2 regions of the Halobacillus sp. Marseille-Q1614 genome follow, and region 2 is predicted to be linked to the other one. Evidence: predicted binding sites of a transcription regulator. Region 2 holds the regulator's gene; the other holds the start of a gene.

Region 1 (3,415 bases), 190 kb from region 2:
TCAACAGGTTACCGACTTTTTCATGAGAAGCTACAAGCGGCGGGCATAGGGCAGCCGGGATATTAAAAGCTTCACAGATTTCTTCACTCCACATATTTTCTTCGATAGCTAACAACAAAGTGCCGGCAGCGTCGGAATAATCCATGTGAATCTGTCCTGTCAGCTTATAGCGTAAATAGTCTTTAGGCAGTAGGAACGTCTTTGCTTTTTCAAAAATCTCCGGTTCATTTTCCTGCACCCATAAGATTTTCGGCAGTGTAAAGCCTTCAAGTGCCGGGTTTTTAGTAATTTCAAGCAGCTTATTCTCTCCAAGCGTTTCATAAATCTGCCGGCACTGATCGGTCGTTCTCGTATCATTCCAAAGAATCGCAGGCCTTAAAACTTCATGGTTTTCATCGAGAAGGAAAAGCCCGTGCATCTGCCCGGAAAAACTTATACCTTCTATATCTTCCACATGGCCGTTAAACTCCTGAACTAAATCTTTTAATCCATCAAGTGTCTGATCCACCCAGTTTTTTGGATCCTGTTCACTGTAACCATTTTGCTCCTGAATCAGTGATAGGACTTGGAGACTTCATGTTCAATTTTTCCTTTTTGGTTCACTAGTAAAAGCTTTACGGCACTAGTCCCAAGATCAATCCCAATTACATATTTCATACGATTACTCTCCTGCGTAGGCTTTTAATAGATATTGGTTGATGTTTGATTTGATAAGCTCTAAAAGGCCGGACTCATGCTTAATTTCATCAAGCTGCAAAGCATGCTGCTCAAGCTTATAAAGGTCCGTCGTTCCTTCTACAATTTCTTTTCCTATACCCTCTTTGAAGCTGCTGTAACGATCTTCCACAATTCCATCAAGAACTTTATCATCGATCAGCTTCTGAGCTACTCGCAGCCCTACTGCGAAAGCATCCATACCGGCAATATGAGCCAGGAAGAGGTCTTCCCGTGTAAACGATCCACGACGCACTTTTGCATCAAAGTTCAATCCGCCCCGGCCTAAGCCGCCATTTTTAATAATTTCATACATGGCTAATGTTGTAGAATATAAGTCCGTCGGGAAATCATCGGTATCCCAGCCCAGCAGGGGATGGCCCTGGTTGGCATCTACTGAGCCAAGCAGGTTGTTGACACGGGCATAACGAAGTTCATGTTCAAATGTATGGCCTGCTAGTGTCGCGTGGTTCGCAAATCGAGCGGCGGCTGCCGCACCGTCAAGTGAATACCATATTGCCGGTATTGGCATCGGCGTTCCAGGATCTGTAGACAAACAGGGGAAAATATTGTTTACACCTAATCTGGGCTGGCAGAATATTGACTTCAAAGGAATAATGAAAGAGCTTTAGGAATGGCGGCCTTCAGTTTTGAAGATCCCTTGTTTCCGAATGTTCTCTTTTTCTCGTAAATACAGAAATGTTAGCAAAAGGGGTTGAAAAACTTTGTGAAATATTGCACAATATAGACATGAAATGATTTCCAACCTACTATAGGAGTGATCGGTTAATGAATAGTCCAAGAAAAGAAAAAGTTAATCGTGTTGTATTAATTGGTGCAGGTTTAGTTGGAAGCAGCTATGCCTTTGCTTTAATTAACCAGGCTGTAATTGAAGAATTAGTAATTATTGATTTAGATAAAGAAAAAGCGATCGGCGATGCGATGGACCTTAACCATGGGAAGGCCTTTTCCCCTTCCTCAACAAACACTTGGTATGGAGATTATAACGACTGCCTGGATGCAGACATTGTATGTATCTGTGCAGGAGCCAACCAGAAACCTGGGGAAACCAGGCTTGACCTTGTAGAGAAAAACATGAAAATCTTTAAGGGAATCGTAGATGACGTGATGAAGAGTGGATTTGACGGTATTTTCCTGGTGGCTACTAACCCAGTAGATATACTAACCCAAGCCACTCAAGTGTTCAGCGGCCTGCCAAAAGAACGTGTGATTGGCAGCGGTACTACGTTAGATACCGCACGGTTCCGCTATCTGCTAAGTGACTACTTCAACGTCGCTACGCAAAATGTGCATGCCTATATTATTGGCGAGCACGGTGATACCGAGCTTCCAGTCTGGAGCAATGCCACTATCGGCGGTGTCCCAATTTCTAAATATATTGAAACGAAAGCTGATTATCATGATAAGGACCTCGATCATATCTTCGAAAATGTAAGAGATGCGGCCTATCAGATCATTCAGAAAAAAGGAGCGACCCATTACGGGATTGCGATGAGCCTTGTCCGAATTACGAAAGCGATCCTGAGTAATGAAAACAGTATTTTAACCGTAAGTGCTCATCTTAACGGCGAGTATGGAGCCGAGGATGTTTATGCCGGAGTACCAACTATTGTGAACCGCCAAGGTATCCGTGAGGTGCTTGAAATGAAACTGTCCGCTAAAGAACAGCAGCAGTTTGATCACAGCATCAGCACTTTAAAAGCGACGATGAATCCGGCATTAAAACAGTACCTTTAATAATTAATAAACCCCCAGGTGATTACTACCGCCTGGGGGTTTTTCATGAACTACCTCATCCGTTTCGCTTTTAAATAGAAATACAACATTATTAAACAGGCGGACTTAAAGCTCATGACGCCTGTCTCTGATGCTGCCTCCATTTCTTCATCCAAGTGCGGAATAAATGAAGATTCACCGAATTCATCAGCTGCTGACTCTAAATAGAATTCCTCTCTATTTACAGCCGCGATTTGTTCCTCACTTTCTGAACGCTCTACATGCTCCCAAACTAGTGAAATATCCTGAACGACCCGATCCCAGGAATAATGTTTTTCAGCGAGCGCCCGCCCGTATCTTCCCATCTCTTCCCTTAATCCAGTGTTGGAGAGAAGATAGGAAATATGCTGGACAAACTCTCCCGGATCCTGAGGATTTTCAACGACGAGACCATTTTTATGAATGTCAATGACTTCCTTATTTCCTCCACGATTCGTAGTAACGATAGGCAGACCAGCAGCCATAGCTTCGTAATGCACACGTGCCAGAGGCTCCTGCCACTGGGACGTACATACAAAAACATCAGCCGCGGCAAACCATTCGTGAATTTTATCGGGTGACACAAAGCCTGTGAGGACTACAGGGATTGGCAGCCTTTCAGCGAGCGCCCGTACGTACGCGATATAATCGGAAATCCCATCATCGCTAAACCATTTACTCCCCATAATTACGAGTGCGATATCTTCATTCTTCTTCGCCAATTCAGGGATGGCACGGACGAGGACATCGATTCCTTTATTAGGTGAAAGCCTGCCTGCGTACAGGATCACTTTTTTATTTGTTAAATTGTGCTCTGTCCGCAATCTGTTTCTCATTTCTCTTGCCTGGCTTGAATAAACCGGAACGAAACGGTCCAAATCTACGCCTGAATAAATAGTCTGCAGCTTAGGGGCTGCTTCTGGAA
Region 2 (3,415 bases):
AGAATGGGCTCCTCCCATATCGATAACTTTCATATACGTGATAAGCATAATGTGCCATCTGTCTCTCGATGGCATCAACGACTGAATGTTTTTCACTGCGAATCATTACGGTTTTTAACAGATCTTCTTTCGTTAACTTATGCACCAAAAAGTACAGTCCATCCTTTGTCCCACACTTCCATCATTTCTTGTTTAGAGGTGATGGTATCCTCAAATTCCTCATCCCGATTTCTGTAGTCTTTTTCTCCATCAGACGTTAAAAAGTCTGTCCAGCGTGAAACCATATTGCCGGTTAGATGTTTGATGATAATGGTAATATTATTTGATTCTTCGTTTAATCTCCAGTAGATGTCGTCCTCAGCCAGCTGTTGAATCGCCTGATCTCCAACGTCTTTTACACTTTGAAACCTGTTTTGAATGGTTTTCAATTATTCATTCGCAATATTCATTAGGTTCCTCCTTTATGGGTAAAAGGTTGATTCTTATTAAAGCCTCTTTTCTCCTAGGATAGCAGCCGTATGATAATGCCTGGAATGTGGACCTCTTACAAGCTCGACATTGTGAAACCCCCGTTCCCTTGCTAGAGGGATAAATTTGTCTTTCATTAAACTTTCTATTCCTTCCCACTTTTCATCGTCTTTTCCATCACTAAGAGTTATGATGAAAGACCCTCCCGGTTTAAGGACCCGATGGATTTCAGAGACTGTATCAGGAAGCTGATCCCAGAAATAAATGGAATGAATGCTGAACACCTTATTAAAATGTTCACTTTGGAATGGGAGTTGTTTTACATCTCCTTCAACTAATTTAGCTCTTCCTTCAATGACTGCTTTTTTATTTCTCATGGCAGCTGACCGAATGAGAACCGGGGAAAGATCAATTCCTACCGCTTCCTTAACATTATCTCGGCTTAATATATGCTTCATGGCATATCCCGCGCCGCACCCCAGCTCTAACACACTTTTATCTTCTATATTTCTTAGTAATTCAATGGTCCATAATGTTTCTGGTTTATGCTGCCTGACCATTTTTTCGCCAAAATACATTCCTAGTAATCCGCGTGGTTTACCATACTGGTTATCTATTAAAGCCTTCATCTTGGTAATCATTTTTATTCTCCCTTCTTTTTAATGGAAGTGTAAAGTGAATTAGACAAGTATTCCCTTGAAATCCAACCTAGCAAATAAACCATTCATAATTGTTTTAGTCCGCTTCAGTGATCTGTTTCTGCAGCTTCTTCGTCAGCTTGTTAAAAACTAACGTGTGCGAATGAGAAATCAGTTCTTCCAACAAGCCATCGGGGAGGTCGGCCTCCAGGTAGATCGAGTTCCAGTGCGTTTTGTTCATGTAATAGCCGGGGATGATGCCTTCATATGTATCGCGCAGCACCTCGGCTCGTTCGGGGTCGCATTTTAACGAAATGATCGGTGTCCTTTCTGAGTCGCCGCCAACCATGGCGTACATTTTTGCGCCGACGTGGTAGCGGTCAGCGCTCCATTCTTCCTTATAATCATGAGTTGTACCTTTTAATTTCATGCAATACCTGTGGATATGCTCTTTCATCAGGGTCCCTCCCTGCCTTTTTTCTTATATTTTACAGTTAAAAACGTTTTCCGGCTATAGACGGCTGGATTTACATTTTTATGAAATAGCAAAAATTGGAAAATACGTGCGAAATGACCGCCTCCTCCGCACGTACCAGCTCCTAACGAAAAAAAAAGAGGATAACCTTATTGGTTATCCTCTTCTGATTCCCCATCTAGCGGGTAGTGTTTTAGAAAATAGACGAGCGCCTGCAGTTCAACCGCGAGATCGATGTGATGGACGCGTACGCTTGCTGGTACGGTAATCCTTGCTGGCGTAAAGTTCAGAACGCCGGAAATGCCAGCATCCACGAGACGGTCAGCAATTCCCTGTGCGGCTGATACCGGAACAGTCAGGATGGCAACCGAGATGTTGTCCATATAATCCTCGAGCTCGTCGATGTGCTTAATCGGCACACCGCCAACCGTTTCTCCGACCCGCTTCTCATCAGCATCAAAGGCGACTTTGATTTTCGTATTATTGTTTTTCGTAAAGTTATAGTTTAAAAATGCGGTTCCGAGGTTTCCGACACCGATCAGGGCAACGTTGGTCGTTTCATCCTGATCCAGTGTTTTTCTAAAAAAGGACAACAGGTGTTCAACGTTGTAGCCGTAGCCTTTTTTTCCGAGGGCTCCGAAGTAGGAGAAATCTCTGCGGATTGTCGCGGAATCGACTTTCACAGCTTCGCTGAGTTCTTTTGAGGAGACGCGCAGCTTGCCCTGGCTGTGCAGGTTGTTAATAAATCTGTAATATAGCGGCAAACGCTTTGCTGTAGCTTGTGGTATTTTTTGATTTTCGATATCCATTTGCTTGAAGGACCCTCCTTTTACCGATCGCTTCTCCGGTAATCCCCGTTTTTCCCGCCTGTTTTCTCCTCAAGGCAAGTGGGACCGATGACCATCCCTTTATCGACCGCTTTGCACATGTCGTAAACCGTCAGGGCGGTGGCGGATGCGGCCGTTAACGCTTCCATTTCAACTCCTGTGCTTCCTTTTGTTTTAACAGAAGCGTAAATGATTAATCGATAGCCTGCGTCTACGTCCCATTGAAACGTAATGTCTACGCCTTTTAGTGATAAAGGATGGCACATCGGGATCCAATCGGGTGTTTTCTTAGCAGCCATGATGCCCGCTACCTGAGCGACAGCGAGTACGTCGCCTTTTTCCATTTCATCATGGGTAATCTTATGATAAATCTCTCCATTCACTTCGACACTCGTGCGTGCAACCGCTGTACGCACCGTGTCTCCCTTAGCGGAGATATCCACCATGCGGGCTCGTCCTTGTTCATTAAAGTGAGTGAAATCTGCCATCCGTCTGACTCCTTTTGCTAGCATGTTGTTACTTGAAACAGTACTCTTATTTTACCAAAAAATCAAATAGAAGTCGTTAAGTGTTTCACAATCTCGAGTACCTGTCCTTGATCCTCTGATCCTACATAGGATACACTTATCTTGACTGAGGTGAAACTACATGATTCTCATGCAATTAAATCAATTAACGAAGCGTTTTGGTGCTGAGTTGATTTTAGAGAATATAAAATTAGAAGTACAGAAAAATGACCGTATCGCGATTGTCGGCCGTAACGGTGCCGGCAAGAGTACGCTGCTTAAAATGATGGCTGGGGAAATGAGCTATGACAGCGGCGATATTTTCAAACCAAAAGAAGTAACCCTTGGCTACCTGGCGCAGAATACCGGCCTGCAATCGAGCGATTCGATCTGGAGCGAGATGGAGAAGGTTTTTTCCCATTTTAAAAAGCTTGAGCAGGAATTGCGTTCTATGGAAGCCGATATGGCAGATCCGGATCTGCTTGAGAACCAGGACGCTTA

The links. Region 2 encodes Rex, which represses fermentation and respiration genes when NADH is low (regulators of the CRP and FNR family bind a similar motif). Its sites were predicted from a motif close to TTGTGAAATATTTCACAA; they were not measured.
Region 1: the regulator Rex is predicted to act here: its motif matches at 1,440-1,457, upstream of HUS26_RS15075 (L-lactate dehydrogenase).

What each region holds. Positions count from the first base shown of each region.
Region 1 is NZ_CADDWH010000001.1:3,023,593-3,027,007, forward strand. It holds partial or broken gene xylB (xylulokinase) at 1-657, opposite strand, end outside; partial or broken gene HUS26_RS15065 (xylose isomerase) at 662-1,189, opposite strand; gene HUS26_RS15070 (ROK family protein) at 1,245-1,346, shown strand; gene HUS26_RS15075 (L-lactate dehydrogenase) at 1,504-2,472, shown strand; gene HUS26_RS15080 (glycosyltransferase family 4 protein) at 2,523-3,415, opposite strand, start outside.
Region 2 is NZ_CADDWH010000001.1:2,835,103-2,838,517, forward strand. It holds gene HUS26_RS20285 (hypothetical protein) at 1-48, opposite strand, end outside; partial or broken gene HUS26_RS14035 (DUF1572 family protein) at 1-428, opposite strand, end outside; gene HUS26_RS14040 (class I SAM-dependent methyltransferase) at 486-1,109, opposite strand; gene HUS26_RS14045 (MmcQ/YjbR family DNA-binding protein) at 1,204-1,563, opposite strand; gene HUS26_RS14050 (redox-sensing transcriptional repressor Rex) at 1,731-2,390, opposite strand; gene moaC (cyclic pyranopterin monophosphate synthase MoaC) at 2,411-2,896, opposite strand; gene HUS26_RS14060 (ABC-F family ATP-binding cassette domain-containing protein) at 3,057-3,415, shown strand, end outside.